DNA from 2 places in the Streptomyces sp. NPDC014734 genome. Region 1 is predicted to be linked to the other one. Evidence: riboswitches for the same ligand, from Rfam matches in the RefSeq annotation. Region 1 holds a riboswitch; the other holds the start of a gene.
What was found. A riboswitch is a leader RNA that binds a small molecule or an ion and turns the genes downstream of it on or off. The one in region 1 is predicted to bind thiamine pyrophosphate.

Region 1 (7,855 bases):
CTGCAGTTCGTGAAGGAACGGAACATGTCCGTCGGCCTGTACGCACTGGACGCCGGCGAGCTCGACCCGCAGCAGCCGCACACGGAGGACGAGGTCTACTTCGTCGTCAGCGGGCGTGCCTCGATCACGGTCGGCATGGAAACCACGCAGGTGGGCAGAGGGAGCGTGGTGTACGTGCCCGCCGGAGTGGCCCACAAGTTCCACCACATCACCGAGGACCTCAGGGTCATGGTGGTCTTCTCCCCGCCGGAGAGCTGACCGGCTCGTACCGGAACCGGGCCGACGGTGTGCTGCCGGGGGCTTCGGCGGGACTCCGCCGGGTCCCCCGGCAGGGCTTCGGTGGGCCTCGGCGTCAGGGATCCCTAGGGGGACGATCAGGGGAGGACAAGGGATGCGGAATCCCCTCCCATGCCTTCGCGCCTCTAGCATCGAGGTATCGCAACAGTGACTCACAGAGACGAGGCAAGGACGATGGCCGTGCGAGAGATATTCGCGGGGATGCCCTGGTGGGTGAAGTGGATCGCGGTGCCGGTCATCGCGATCGTCGTGTTCGGCGGCCTGATCGCCAGCGTGGTCGGGTTCGTGATCGGTCTGCTCTTCAAGATCCTTGTCTTCGTGATCCTGGTCGGCGGGCTCGTCTTCGTCGTGCGCAAGTTCATGTCGTCCTCGCGCGGCGGCTGGTAGGACGATCGGAAACCGCTCGTGAATTAGGCCGGCCGGGCTAAGCGCAGAACAAAACGACACCCCTCGGGAACATGGCCGATATGGTGGTATTCCACTGCCGCCACCTGGGAATTAACGGCCCGTCACCATACTGACCAGTGGTTCGCGCGGTGTTCGGCCTCCGGACCCCAGCCATGCGGCGGTCCGTGGGGGCGGCCCCCACAGGCGGGCTGACTACCCGTCACCACGCCTGGGGGTGACCGTTGACCACGGCATCGAGCACTGCTGCGCCGACGCTGATCGGTTCGGTTCAGCGAGCGCTGAGGCTGCTGGAAGCAGTGGGAGCGCATCGGGACGGGGCGCCCGCGAAACAATTGGCCAGGGAAGCGGGCCTTCCCCTTCCCACGGCCTACCACCTGCTGCGCACCCTGACGCACGAGGGCTATCTGCGCCGTGAGAAGGGCGTCTTCCTCTTCGGGACCGCCGCCGAGCGGCTGGTCGGCGAGGGCTCGTCGCAGATGCGTCGCAGCAGGATGACGGAGTCGCTGGGCCGCTGGCGCGATGCCATCGGCGCACCGGTGTACTGCGCGGTCTACCGCGAGGGCGAGATCGAACTCGTCGCGGTCGCCGACGATCCCGCCACTCCCGCCGTTGACGAGTGGGCGTCCTTCCGGGAGACGGGACACGCCCATGCGATCGGCCAGTGTCTGCTGAGCCAGCTGGACGAGAAGGCCCGTGAGGATCATCTGGACCGGCATCCGGTCCGTCCGCTGACCCGTTACTCGGTGAAGGACCGCGCGGCGTTTCTCGACCGGCTGCGGTCGCTGCGGCGGTTGGAACCCGTCATCGAGCGGCAGGAGTACGCCCTGGGCACGGTCTGCGCGGCCATCCCGATCACCGCCGGCTTCACCGTCGCCGCGATGGCGATTTCGGTACCCCTGGAGCAGGAGGAGCAATTGCTCCCCGCAGTCGAACAACTACGTGGCGAAGTGGCCAACCTCTTGCGTTCCCTCGTGTTCTCTATCAGTATCTGAAAAATCACTCCTTGTGATCTGCTATCGCGTGCACCACGATGGCGTCAATAGGGCCACGGGGGATCATTCCTGGCCAGATTCATCTACTGCGGGGTTGAACGATGCGCGAGTCGGTTCAAGCTGAGGTCATGATGAGCTTCCTCGTCTCCGAGGAGCTCTCTTTCCGGATCCCGGTGGAGCTCCGGTACGAAGTGTGTGATCCGTATGCGATTCGGATGACCTTCCATCTGCCAGGTGACGCCCCCGTCACCTGGGCATTCGGCCGCGAGCTGCTGCTCGACGGCCTCAACAGCCCGAGTGGCGACGGCGATGTGCACATCGGGCCCACTGAGCCCGAGGGGCTTTCCGACGTGCACATCAGGCTTCAAGTGGGCGCCGACCGGGCGTTGTTCAGGGCCGGCACAGCACCACTTGTGGCCTTTCTCGACCGTACCGACAAGCTCGTGCCGCTCGGTCAGGAATGCACGCTGGGTGACTTCGAGGGCAACCTGGAGGAGGCCCTGGGCCGGATTCTGGCCGAGGAACAGAACGCCGGCTGAAGAACGCGGCGCCGTCGGCCGGCTCGCCGGTCGAACACGATGTCCGCCGAATGGGTGAATCGCTCTCCGTGGGGGCCGCCCTCCGCAGGAGTTGTTCTCCGTAGGAGCCGCCTGCTGTTCCGGGGCTGCTCGCCGTTCGGAAGCGTTCATGGTCCCGTCCTGCGACGGCGGCCCTTCCCGGCCCGTACGGGTGCTGGAGCTACGGCTTCCGCGCCGAGCCCTGTGCGGTCCGCGGAGACGACCAACGCGGCGAGCGCCGTTGTCACCGGTACCGAGGCGACCAGCCCGATCGAGCCGACCAGCGTTCTCACGATCTCCTCCGCCACCAGCTCGCTGTTGGCCACCGTCCCGACACCGCTCCGGGCGATCGAGAACAGCAGGAGCAGTGGCAGTGCCGCGCCCGCGTAGGCGAGCACCAGCGTGTTGACGACCGAGGCGATGTGGTCGCGCCCGATTCTGATCGCCGCCCGGTAGAGCCCTCGCACCCCCAACGTCGGGTTCGCCCGGTGCAGTTCCCAGACCGCCGACGTCTGGGTGACCGTCACGTCGTCGAGCACCCCGAGCGAGCCGATGATGACACCGGCCAGCAGCAGACCGCTCATGTCGATGTCCGGGTACAGGCCGTGGATCAGTCCCGTGCTGTCGTCGGTGTTGCCGGTGAGGCTCGCCCAGCCGATGAAGAGCGATCCGAGCAGCCCGATCAGCAGCAGCGAGATCAGTGTGCCGAGCACCGCCACCGACGTGCGGGCGCTCAGGCCATGACACATGTAGAGCGCGATCAGCATGATCGCGCTGGCGCCGACCACCGCGACGAGCAGCGGATTCGAGCCCTGGAGTATGGCGGGAAGGATGAACAGGGTGAGTACGGCGAACGACACGGCGAGTGCGATCAGTGCCATCACGCCACGCATCCGGCCCACCGCGACCACGACGAGGGCGAAGACGCCGGCCAGCAGCGTCATCGGGAACCTCCGGTCCACGTCCGTCACCGAGTACTGGAGCTCGCGGGGCGCGTCCGGGGCATGGGCCGCCACCACGCCCTGACCCTCGCGCAACTGACGCGGTGCGTCGGGCTGGACGATCTCGACGAAGGTCCGTCCCTTGTCGGGCCCGGAGGTGACCTCGACGGTGGCCCGCGCGCACCGTCCGCCGCCGCTCGTCGACGGAGGGGCGGTCTCGTCGGTCGGTTGCCGGCCCGCGTCCACGTCCTTGCAGTCGACCTTGTCGATCTTCACCACCTTGCCCTGCTGGGTCTGCCGGTCGAAACCGACACCGGTTCGCTCGTGCGACGGCGCGCCGCCCGGCCAGAGCGCCACCAGGCCCACGAGGACCGCGGTGGCGAACGGGATCAGTACGGCGGCGATGACCTTTCGAAGATGCTTGGAGACGGGTGCGGCAGGACCATGGCTGTGCGCGTGGCCGTGCTGATGGTCCTGCGGTTCGGGATCGAGGGAGAGGGACGTCACCGGCCGATCATCGCAAGAAGCGGAGGGCCCTCTGTTCATCCCGCCGGACGGGACGTTAGCGTGGAGGAACCTTTGCACACGCGGGAGCTCGGAGCACCGGGCTGAGAGGGCGCTGAGGTCCGTACATCGGTACGGACGGGCTGCGCCGACCGCCGAACCTGTTACCGGGTAATGCCGGCGTAGGGAGTAGGTCTCATGACCACACAGGACGCACGCACGCCTGCCTCGAACCAGAACGACGAGGCCGGGAAGTCCATCGGCTGGCACAAGGGTTACGTTCGGGGATCACGCCCGGACCTCCACGTGCCGGTCCGTCAGGTGCACCTCACCAACGGCAAGGACGTGACGCTGTACGACACCTCGGGGCCGTACACCGATCCCACCGTCGAGACCGACGTCCGTCGCGGGCTCGCACCGCTGCGGGAGAACTGGATCATCGCGCGCGGTGACACGGAGGAGTACCCGGGCCGTCCCGCCCGCCCCGAGGACGACGGGCTCAAGCACACCTCGCCGCGCGGAGGGCTGCGCAACCTCGACGCGGTCTTCCCCGGCCGTCCCCGGCTCCCGCGCCGCAGCCGGGACGGGCGGCCGGTGACCCAGCTCGGGTACGCCCGGCGGGGCGAGATCACCCCGGAGATGGAGTACGTGGCGCTCCGGGAGAACGTCGAGCCCGAGGTGGTGCGCGAGGAGATCGCCGCGGGGCGCGCCGTGCTTCCGGCCAACGTCAACCACCCCGAGATCGAACCGATGATCATCGGCAAGCGGTTCCTGGTGAAGGTCAATGCCAACATCGGCAACTCCGCGGTGACGTCCTCCATCGAGGAGGAGGTGGAGAAGATGACATGGGCGACGCGTTGGGGCGCCGACACGGTCATGGACCTTTCCACCGGCCGCAACATTCACACCACCCGTGAGTGGGTTCTGCGCAACTCCCCCGTGCCGATCGGCACCGTCCCTCTCTACCAGGCCCTCGAAAAGGTCGACGGCAGGGCCGAGGAACTGACGTGGGAGATCTACAAGGACACGGTCGTGGAGCAGGCCGAACAGGGAGTGGACTACATGACCGTCCACGCCGGCGTGCGCCTGCCGTACGTTCCACTGACCGCGCGCCGCAAGACCGGCATCGTCTCCCGCGGCGGGTCGATCATGGCGGCCTGGTGCCTCGCGCACCACAAGGAGTCGTTCCTCTACGAGCATTTCGAGGAGCTCTGCGAACTCCTCGCCGCCTACGACGTGACGTACTCGCTGGGCGACGGTCTGCGTCCCGGTTCGATCGCCGACGCCAACGACGAGGCGCAGTTCGCCGAACTGCGCACGCTCGGTGAGTTGAACACGATCGCCAAGCGGTTCGGCGTTCAGACCATGATCGAGGGCCCGGGGCACGTCCCGATGCACAAGATCAAGGAGAACATCGACCTCCAGCAGGAGATCTGCGAGGAGGCGCCCTTCTACACGCTCGGCCCGCTGACCACCGATGTCGCACCGGCGTACGACCACATCACCTCGGGCATCGGCGCGGCGATGATCGCCTGGTGGGGCACGGCGATGCTCTGCTACGTCACGCCCAAGGAGCACCTCGGCCTGCCCAACCGGGACGATGTGAAGACCGGTGTGATCACGTACAAGATCGCGGCCCACGCGGCGGACCTGGCGAAGGGGCATCCGGGCGCCCAGGACTGGGACGACGCGCTCTCCGACGCCCGCTTCGAGTTCCGGTGGGAGGACCAGTTCAATCTGGCGCTGGACCCGGTCACCGCGCGGGAGTTCCACGACGAGACGCTGCCGGCCGAGCCGGCGAAGACGGCGCATTTCTGCTCGATGTGCGGACCGAAGTTCTGTTCGATGAAGATCTCCCAGGACATCCGGCGCGAGCACGGGGGTTCGCAGGCGGAGATCGAGAAGGGCATGGCGGAGAAGTCCAAGGAGTTCGCGGCGGCGGGCAACCGGGTCTACCTGCCGATCGCGGAGTGACCTTCTCCGGGCCGCGGTGACGAGCGGCGGGGCCCCTGAACGACACGGGCCCCGCCGTGCGGCGGGTGGCCTGCTGCCGAGGGGCGCCGCGTGACGCCGTGAGACGGTCCGTGGCGCGTCCGGCGCGACGCGGGAAGGAGCATGTCGCCGGAGCCGGAGCCGGAGCCGGTAGCCGGTAGACGGGGGCCGGAGCCGGTGGACGGAAACGAGGGCCGGAGACGGGCGACGGAAGCGAAGCCCGAAGCGTGGTTCCGGGGCGAAAATCGGCTGATCTTGGTGAAGGCGCGTCTGTAGGGTCCACGTGTGAGCGATATATGGGCACAGATGTCCGAGACGGGGCGACGGCCGTGCTGGCGAGGACGGGAAGTCGCCTTCGTCGCCGTCGAGACCGACGACGCCGAGCTGTGGCAGGAATGGCGGTGCGACCCGGTGGCGGGCCGGGCGACGGGTGTCTGGCCGCGTTCGCTCGCCTCGTTGCGCGAGCGCATCGAGCGCGACCAGGAGGACCAGAACCTCGACAACTTCCTCGTCGTGCTCGCCGACGGCACCCCCATCGGGCACGTGGCCCTGACCGATCAGGACCTCGCCGACGGCACCGCCGAAGTCGAGCTGGTGCTGTCCCCGCGGCATCGCGGCCGGGGATACGGCACGGACGCGTTGGACGCGCTGACGGATCTGGCGTTCGGCGAGCTCCCCCTGTACCGGCTCCAGGCCGTCACCCACACCGACAACGCCGCCGCGCTCGCCGTCCTCGCCAAGTCGGGGTTCGTCCGGGAGGGCGTACGGCGCTCGGCGTGCCTGCACCGGGGACGCCGCCACGATGTCGCGGTGCTCTCGCTGCTCCGGCCCGAGTGGGAGGGGCTGGGGCGGCGACGGGCCTGGGAGTGGTGACCGGGCACGCAAACGGTTCCTGGTCCGGCGCGAGGGGCTCCCGGGCACGCGCGGCGGGGCCGGTCACTCCACTTCGTGCTCGGGGCCGCCGAATTCGGGGCTGGTGAAGTCGGGGCTGGTGAAGGTCGGGCGGGGCCCGGCGGTCTGGCCCTCGTCCGGGCCGGAGAAGTCAGGTCGGCCGTAGCCGACCTTCGGGATGCGGTTCGGCGAGGGCTGCGGTGCGCGGGCGGCGCGGCCGGCCCCGGGGTCGTCGAGCGCGTCGCGCAGGAACGGCAGGATGCCGCGTTCGAGCAGGGCGTGGCGCCATGCCTCCCGGGCGCGGGCCACGTCCTCCGGCAGCTCCGTCTCGTCGCCCGCGGCGGAGTCCGACACGGAACCGTTGCGCAGAGCCGTGACGAGCAGCCCGACGGCGGCGACCAGGATTGCCGCGGCCATGACAGCCGCGAAGAACCAGCCCGCGGTGACCATGGTCGACGCGAAGGCCGGTGGCGGGCTGAGCAGCTTCAGCAGATAGCCGGCCAGCAGGAAGATGAACGCCGCCGTGCCGGCGAGGACGGGCGCGAGGACGGTGATGACCGCGCCTATGCCGGCGCCGGACCCGTCCGCGTCCGCGACGGGGCCTGCTTCTCCGCCCCCCTCGCCGGCCGGTCCACGCAGCTCTTCGCGGACCCGTACGTAATGGTCGTACTCGGTGGCGGCGGTCGCGATGATCGACGTCGTGGCGTCCAGTGCCATGGTGCGCAGCTGTACGGCGTTGAGCTGTTCGCCGACGGCGGCCAGATCCGGTCGTTCATGGGCGTGGCGCAGTGCGTCGTCGAGGATCCGCTCGTACTCGGGACGGTCCTCGGTCAGCAGGTGCGGAGCGCTGTTCATGTGCATCCCCCGATGCTCCGTCGGGCCCGATCGCCCGTGTGGACCGGGCAGTTGGGCGGAAACGGAGGAGAGCCTGCTACTGGTACGCCGATGGTAGAGCGCCCACGGCACGGGGTGACAGGGTGTTTCCGGAAATAGGCCCAGTGCTCGGCGTGGTCAGGTCGTGGACGCGTCTTCCCGGCAGGGCGTCAGCCATGCAGGGGGAGTTGGACGACCAACAGCTTTCCGGCCATGGTCACTCCGCCGTCCATGGCGATCGCGAGCCCGTCGGCGTACACGTGGGGACCGTCGACCACCGGGCCGGAGCTGTCCTCCCCGTCCTCCGAGCCGACCTCACCGAGGAGGTAGGGGATGGGGCTGTGACCATGGACGACGCGCTGCCCGCCGTAGGCCGACATCAGCTCCCGGACGGCCTGCG
Region 2 (7,855 bases), on a different contig from region 1:
CCTGGGCGATGGGTGACTCACGAACGAGGTCGGCTGGCAGGTATGAGACGGCCGCCTGCACCGGCTCGCCCTCAACCCTGAACAAGCGGTCTCGCACGATAACGGGAGTTCCCTCGGCCAAGCCCAGAACGCGAGCGACGTCGACCGGGGCCGGGGCTTCGTACACGCGAAGGTCCGTGACCTGCATGGAGCGCTTGCCGAGGTCGGAACTCCAGATCGACTGTCCCGAACCCCAGCCTTCCTGTGCAAGCCTTCGGTTCGCGACCCGGCGGATCGGCTGAAACTCCCGGACGTACGTGCCGCTTCCCTTGCGGCGCACTGCGAGCCCTTCGCTGACCAGCAGCATCAGGGCCCGACGTGCTGTCTCCTTGGCTACTCCGTACGACTTCACTAGGGCGGGTTCGCCGGGCAGTCGTACGCCGGGAGCCAGATCGCCGGAGCGAATGCGTTTGCGCAGTACGTCGGCGATGTCCCTGGCGCTTTCCGCCATTACTCCTCACTTCCCTAGGGTGGTCATTACAGCTTGGCACACCAACCCCCGCCTGCCTGTCGGAGGGGCGGCGCGGGTGATCCCGAGCGTGCTTCCGTGCCCCGCGGATACGCCTCCTCCGGCGCAGCACTCAGTGGAAGCCTGCCCCTGGTCCAGAACTCGTAGATTCATGGAGGGCAGGCAATGGCATCACAGTCCAAGTGCGGCGCTCGAACCAATGCCGGTACGGCGTGCCGAAATCTTGCAGTAGTAGGCACCTCTCGTTGCGCGAAGCATCAGGGGCCCTGGTCCGCCTATGGGGTCGCGCAGCGCAAGGAGAAAGAAGCCAAGGCGAAGAGGCGCAGCATCCGCAAGAAGCGGTAAGCGCTGTGGAGGAGTGCGTCGATGGCGGCACCCCTACGGGCGCGCGCGGACCCCGCCTGGAAACTCTGACCTGCGGGCAGAGCCATGACGCCGGGCCGTCTGTGGGCCGTCGAAGGGCCGCCAGTGACAACCGGTGACGACCAATGACGACCGGCTCCGCGTAGCCGTCGCCTGGCCTGAGCTGGGCGACGGCCCGGAGGACCACGGCGTGTCTGCGACACTGGATGAACCATGCCTAAGCCCGGAGAACTCACTTTCGTCGCGCCCCGCGGAGCCAAGAAGCCGCCGCGGCACCTCGCCGACCTCACGCCCGCCGAGCGCAAGGAGGCCGTCGCCGCGATCGGCGAGAAGCCGTTCCGTGCGCAGCAGCTCTCGCAGCACTACTTCGCGCGGTACGCGCACGACCCGGCAGAGTGGACCAACATCCCGGCCGCCTCGCGGGACAAGCTCGCCGAGGCGATGTTCCCGGAGCTGATGTCGGTGGTGCGGCACATCAGCTGCGACGACGACACCACCCGCAAGACGCTGTGGAGGCTGCATGACGGGACGCTCGTCGAGTCGGTCCTGATGCGCTACCCGGAGCGGGTGACGATGTGCATCTCGTCCCAGGCGGGATGCGGGATGAACTGCCCGTTCTGCGCCACCGGGCAGGCCGGTCTCGACCGCAATCTGTCGACCGCGGAGATCGTCCACCAGATCGTGGACGGCATGCGGGCGCTGCGCGACGGAGAGGTTCCCGGCGGCCCGGCGCGGCTCTCCAACATCGTGTTCATGGGCATGGGCGAGCCGCTGGCCAACTACAACCGGGTGGTCGGCGCGATCCGTCGGCTGACCGATCCGGAGCCGGACGGGCTGGGGCTCTCGCAGCGCGGCATCACCGTCTCCACCGTGGGTCTGGTGCCCGCGATGCTCCGCTTCGCGGACGAGGGCTTCAAGTGCCGCCTCGCCGTGTCGCTGCACGCGCCGGACGACGAGCTGCGCGACACGCTCGTCCCGGTCAACACGCGCTGGAAGGTGCGCGAGGTGCTCGACGCCGCGTGGGAGTACGCGGAGAAGTCCGGTCGTCGCGTGTCCATCGAGTACGCGCTGATCCGGGACATCAACGACCAGGCATGGCGTGGTGACCTGCTCGGCCGCCTGCTCAAGGGCAAGCGGGTGCACGTCAACCTGATCCCGCTGAACCCGACGCCGGGGTCCAAGTGGACCGCGTCCCGGCCCGAGGACGAGAAGGCGTTCGTCGAGGCGATCGCCGCGCACGGGGTGCCGGTGACCGTACGGGACACCCGGGGCCAGGAGATCGACGGGGCCTGCGGGCAGCTGGCGGCCTCCGAGCGCTGAGACCGGAACGGGGCCGGACGCGGGCCGGACGCGGGCGGGGGAGACCCCGGCCCGACCGGGCGGCCGGCCCTGGCGGACCCCCGTGTAACCTGGGCCGGAAATCAACTTCATATTCCGACAGGGGAGCGCCACAGCGCTGAGAGTGCGGTACCGGGGACAGGCCGGCCGCAGACCCTCTGAACCTCGCCCGGGTCATTCCGGGTAGGAAGTTCGGTCATCAACTCATGCTGTTGCGCCCTGCCCGCCTCCCGCGGGTGGGGCCGCGTCTCTTCCTGGCCAAAATCCAGGAGGAATTCACAATGAACACCACGCGAAGGACCACGCAGCTCGCGGTCACGGCCGTCGCCGCCGCGCTCGGCGTCACGGCACTCGCCGGATGCGGAGGCTCCGACACGTCGTCCTCCGGTTCCGGTGGCACGAAGGGATCGGGAACGAAGAGCTCGGGCTCCAAGACGGTCACGCTCGTCAGCCACGACTCCTTCAACGCCTCCGACGCGGTGCTGAAGGAATTCACCGCGCGGACCGGATACACCGTCAAGGTGCTCAAGAGCGGCGACGCGGGCGTCGCGCTCAACCAGGAGATCCTGACCAAGGGATCGCCGCGCGGCGACGTGTTCTTCGGCGTCGACAACACCCTGCTCTCCCGGGCCCTCGACAGCGGGCTCTTCACGCCGTACGAGGCGAAGGGCCTCGACGCCGTCGCGGCCGACACCCGCCTGGACGCCGAGCACCGCGTCACCCCGGTCGACACCGGCGACATCTGCGTCAACTACGACAAGAAGTACTTCGCCGACAAGAAGCTCGCCCCGCCGCAGACCTTCGACGACCTGGCGAAGCCCGCGTACAGGAACCTTCTGGTCACCGAGAACGCGGCGACCTCCTCGCCCGGTCTCGGCTTCCTCCTGGGCACCGTCGCCGCCTACGGCGAGAAGGGCTACCAGGACTACTGGAAGAAGCTGAAGGACAACGGCGTCAAGGTCGTGGACGGCTGGGAGCAGGCGTACAACGAGGAGTTCTCCGGCTCGGCCGGTGGCAGGAAGGCCAAGGCCGACCGGCCGCTCGTCGTCTCGTACGCCTCCAGCCCGCCCGTCGAGGTGCTGTACGCGAAGCCGCAGCCGACCGAGGCACCGACCGGGGTCGTCACCGGGACCTGCTTCCGGCAGATCGAGTTCGCGGGCCTGCTGGACGGGGCGAGGAACGAGGAGGGCGGCAAGGCCCTGCTGGACTTCCTGATCAGCAAGGAGTTCCAGGAGGACATGCCGCTGAACATGTTCGTGAACCCGGTCGTCAAGGACGTGAAGCTGCCCGAACTCTTCACGAAGTTCGGCGCGACGGTCGAGGGGCCGAAGACGGTCGCCCCCGACCTGATCTCCAAGAACCGTGAGCAGTGGGTCCAGTCGTGGTCCTCGCTCGCGGTGAAGTAGCGAAGTCCCCCGCGCGGGGAACGGACATCCGGGGAACGGGACCCGGGGGCGCGCGGGCCGACGGGGGCGGTGCCGCCGGGCGGGGCCCGGACGGTGCCGGGTCCCGCGCGCGGGCCGGGCGCGCGGGCCGGATGCGCGGCGGGGCCCGGCGGGGGAGCGCGGTGAGGCTCGCCCTGATGACCGTGCCCGTCGCGTTCTTCTCGCTGTTCTTCGCCTATCCCGTCGTCGCGATCGTCGGGCGGGGGCTGAAGACGGACGGTGTCTGGCAGTTCGGCCGGATCGGTGAGGTGCTGGGCCGTCCGGAGATCCGGGACGTCCTGTGGTTCACCACCTGGCAGGCGCTCGCCTCCACCGCGCTGACCCTGCTGATCGCGCTGCCCGGCGCGTACGTCTTCGCGCGCTTCGACTTCCCCGGCAAACAGTTGCTGCGCGCGGTCGTCACCGTGCCGTTCGTCCTGCCGACCGTGGTCGTCGGGACGGCGTTCCTGGCGCTGTTGGGGCGTGGCGGCTTCCTCGACGAACTGTGGGGCGTGCGCCTCGACACCACCGTCTGGGCGATCCTGCTCGCCCATGTCTTCTTCAACTACGCGGTGGTGGTGCGGACCGTCGGCGGACTGTGGTCGCAGCTCGACCCCCGGCAGGAGGAGGCCGCACGGGTGCTGGGCGCCGGACGGTTCGCCGCCTGGCGGCGGGTCACGCTGCCGGCCCTGGCTCCCGCCGTGGCCGCCGCCGCGCTGATGGTCTTCCTCTTCACCTTCACCTCCTTCGGCGTCGTCCAGATCCTCGGCGGTCCGGGTTTCGCCACACTGGAGGTGGAGATCTACCGGCAGACCGCCCAACTGCTCGCCCTTCCGACGGCCGCCGTGCTGACCCTGGTGCAGTTCGCCGCGGTCGGCGCGATCCTCGCGGTGCACGCCCGGACGGTGCGGCGCAGGGAGACCGCGCTGAAGCTGGTCGACCCGGCGCAGACCGCGCGCAGGCCGCGCGGCGCGGGGCAGTGGTCGCTGCTCTGCGCGGTGCTGCTGACCGTGCTGGTACTGATCCTGCTGCCGCTCGGGGTGCTGGTCGAACGCTCGCTGGACACCGCGGGCGGTCATGGCCTCGACTTCTACCGCGCGCTGGGGTCCGTCGACGCGGGGGGCGGCACCTTCCTGGTCGCACCGCTCGAAGCGATCGGGAACTCCGTGCGGTACGCGCTGGTCGCGACCGCGATCGCGCTGGTCGTCGGCGGGCTGGCCGCCGCGGCGCTGGCCCGGCGCGCGGGGCGGTTCGTCCGCGGCTTCGACGCCCTGCTGATGCTGCCGCTCGGAGTGTCCGCGGTCACCGTCGGCTTCGGCTTCCTGATCACTCTGGACAAGCCGCCGCTGGATCTGCGGACCTCCTGGATTCTGGTGCCGCTGGCCCAGGCGCTCGTCGGTGTGCCGTTCGTCGTGCGGACCATGCTGCCGGTGCTGCGCGCCGTGGACGGCCGGCTCAGGGAGGCGGCGGCGGTGCTGGGCGCGTCACCGTTGCGCGTCTGGCGGGAGGTCGATCTGCCACTGGTACGGCGGGCCCTGCTGGTCGCCGCCGGTTTCGCGTTCGCGGTGTCGCTGGGCGAGTTCGGCGCGACGGTGTTCATCGCGCGGCCGGACCGGCCGACGCTGCCGGTCGCCGTCGCCCGGCTGCTGGGCCGGGCCGGGGAGCTCAACTACGGCCAGGCGATGGCCCTCAGCACCATTCTGATGGTGGTCTGCGCCGTCTCGCTGCTGCTGCTCGAACGGATCCGCACGGACCGGTCCGGGGAGTTCTAGAGATGTCCGGGGAGTTCTGGAGATGCTGACACTGGAATCGGCGACGGTCCGCTTCGGCGGGCGCGGCGCGCTCGACGCGGTGGACCTGGAGGTCGCCGAGCACGAGATCGTGTGCGTGCTGGGGCCGAGCGGCAGCGGCAAGTCGACCCTGCTGCGGGTCGTCGCCGGGTTGCAGGTGCCGGACGGCGGCCGGGTGCTGCTGGACGGAGCGGACCAGGCCGGAGTGCCGGTGCACCGGCGCGGTCTGGGCCTGATGTTCCAGGACCACCAGCTGTTCCCGACCCGGGACGTCGGCGCCAATGTCGCCTTCGGGCTGCGGATGCGCGGGATGCCGCGCCGCGACCGGGACCGCAGGGTCGGCGAACTCCTGGACCTGGTGGGTCTGCCCGGTGCCGAACGGCGGGCCGTCGCCGCGCTGTCCGGCGGGGAGCAGCAGCGGGTCGCGCTCGCGCGCGCCCTCGCCCCGAGCCCCAAGCTGCTGATGCTCGACGAACCGCTGGGGCAGCTCGACCGCGGTCTGCGTGAGCGTCTGGTGGTCGAACTGCGCACGCTGTTCGGCCGGTTGGGTACGACGGTGCTGGCCGTCACGCACGACCAGGGCGAGGCGTTCGCGCTGGCCGACCGGGTGGTGGTGATGTGCGACGGGCGGATCGCCCAGATCGGCACGCCGCTGGAGGTCTGGCGGCGGCCGGCCTCCGCCTTCGTCGCCCGTTTCCTGGGCTTCGACAACGTGGTGGAGGCGACGGTGAACGGCGCGACCGCCGACACGGCGTGGGGGAGCGTGCCGGTGCCGGAGGGCTCGCCGCAGGGGGCGTGCGACCTGCTGGTGCGGCCGTCCGGGGTGCGGATCGGTGATCCGGGCCAGGGGCTGCGCTGCGCGGTCGGGGCACGCACCTTCCGGGGCAACCACGTCTCCCTACGGCTGCTGCCGGAGCACGGCCCGTCACTGGAGGCGGAGTGCGCCCTGCGGGACGCCCCCGAGGAGGGAGCGACGGTCGGGGTCGGTTTCGACGCGGCGGAGAGCGTGGTGCTGCCCACCGCCCGGTGACCGGTTCGTGCGGGGCGGTTTCCCGCGCGGGCCGCTCCTGCCCCGTGGCGCGGTGATCCGCTGCGGGAGCGGCCCGCGTTCACCGGACCGGACCAATCGCTTCCGGCGGCCCTCCGCCGCTCTTTCCGCTGCTCGGAACCACTTCGTCCGTGTGGATCCGTCATGGGCGACGGGTCCGGGCGGCACCGTCCCCGCAAGCTGGGGAGGACGGAACGGCGGGCTGGGGGCCGGACGGCGCCGGACGGTGCCGGACGCGCTCCGGGCGACGAGAGGGACGGGAACCATGACGCGGTCGGCACGCGACGGCATCGACATCATCCGCGTCCTCGACGCCCCGCGCGAGCGGGTCTTCGAGGCGTGGACGACCCCCGAGCACTTCGCGGCCTGGTACGGCGGGGACGCCGAGGTGCCGCTCGACCGGGTGTCGATGGATGTCAGACCGGGCGGCACCTGGAGCCTGGTCATGGTCGTGCCGGGCGTCGAGATGCCGTTCCACGGGGTCTATCGCGAGGTGGCCGCCCCCGAGCGGCTGGTGTTCACGATGAAGGACGCCACCGCGCCCGCCGACATCGAGGGCGAGACGATCGCCGTCACCTTCGGCGAGCGCGGCCGGGGAACCACGGAGATGGTGTTCCGGCAGCGTGGGGGCAACCTCACGGCCGAACAGTACGCGGCGGCCGAGGACGGTTGGGAGGCGTTCTTCGACGCACTCGCCGCCCGGCTCGCCACCCTCTGATTCCCGGTCCCGTCCGTCCCCGGATTCCGGGGACGTGCCTGATCGTTCCGGGATCTGCCAGTCCGTTCCGGGATCTGCCCGTCCGTTCCGGGATCTGCCGGTCCGTTCCGGGATGTGCCCGTCCGTTCCCGGGCCTGCCTGCACGTCCCCGGATCCGCCCGCCCGTCCGTCCGGTCCCGGACCTGCCCGTACGTCCGTTCCCGGACCTGTCGCGGTCCGGGAACGGACGTCGGCCGCCGTCAGACGGTGAGCGGCAGTGCCGCCAGCTCGGCGATCAGCCAGGTCAGCGGGGCGAACACCAGCAGCAGCACGGCGGCGCGCAGCACCGTCGCGGAGCGCAGCGCGGACACCGGGGCGCCGAGCCGCAGCAGCGTACGCGCCGTACCGGCCCGGTCCTGCTTCGCCTCCAGTGCCGACGTCAGCAGCGTGGCCGTCGTGCAGCCGAGGACGAGCACCGCGCCGAGCGTGGTGAGCGGGCCGAACGGGCGCGGGCCCGTCCCGTGCAGCGCGTACGCGGCCACCACCGCGGAGAGCACCGCGCACACCATGCCGAGCGGTCCCCCGATCCGGCGCGCCTCGTCCATCAGCACCCGTCCGGCCAGCAGCCGTACGGCCCCGGGGCGTGCCGCCTGCAACAGCCGGCCGCAGTGGTACGCCAGGCCGGGT

Region 2: another riboswitch for thiamine pyrophosphate. It lies ahead of ACF1CT_RS00270 (thiamine ABC transporter substrate binding subunit); the one in region 1 lies ahead of thiC (phosphomethylpyrimidine synthase ThiC).

Annotation. Positions count from the first base shown of each region.
Region 1 covers NZ_JBIBYN010000002.1:300,333-308,187, reverse strand. The annotation lists gene ACF1CT_RS05220 (cupin domain-containing protein) at 1-258, shown strand, start outside; gene ACF1CT_RS05215 (DUF5326 family protein) at 478-684, shown strand; gene ACF1CT_RS05210 (IclR family transcriptional regulator) at 927-1,697, shown strand; gene ACF1CT_RS05205 (SsgA family sporulation/cell division regulator) at 1,799-2,236, shown strand; gene ACF1CT_RS05200 (YibE/F family protein) at 2,383-3,741, opposite strand; TPP riboswitch at 3,773-3,905, shown strand; gene thiC (phosphomethylpyrimidine synthase ThiC) at 3,898-5,673, shown strand; gene ACF1CT_RS05190 (GNAT family N-acetyltransferase) at 5,977-6,564, shown strand; gene ACF1CT_RS05185 (hypothetical protein) at 6,628-7,443, opposite strand; gene ACF1CT_RS05180 (metallophosphoesterase) at 7,626-7,855, opposite strand, start outside.
Region 2 covers NZ_JBIBYN010000001.1:47,606-55,460, reverse strand. The annotation lists gene ACF1CT_RS00280 (GntR family transcriptional regulator) at 1-490, opposite strand, end outside; gene rlmN (23S rRNA (adenine(2503)-C(2))-methyltransferase RlmN) at 1,085-2,191, shown strand; TPP riboswitch at 2,301-2,417, shown strand; gene ACF1CT_RS00270 (thiamine ABC transporter substrate binding subunit) at 2,491-3,615, shown strand; gene ACF1CT_RS00265 (ABC transporter permease) at 3,792-5,405, shown strand; gene ACF1CT_RS00260 (ABC transporter ATP-binding protein) at 5,428-6,453, shown strand; gene ACF1CT_RS00255 (SRPBCC domain-containing protein) at 6,737-7,189, shown strand; gene ACF1CT_RS00250 (hypothetical protein) at 7,429-7,855, opposite strand, start outside.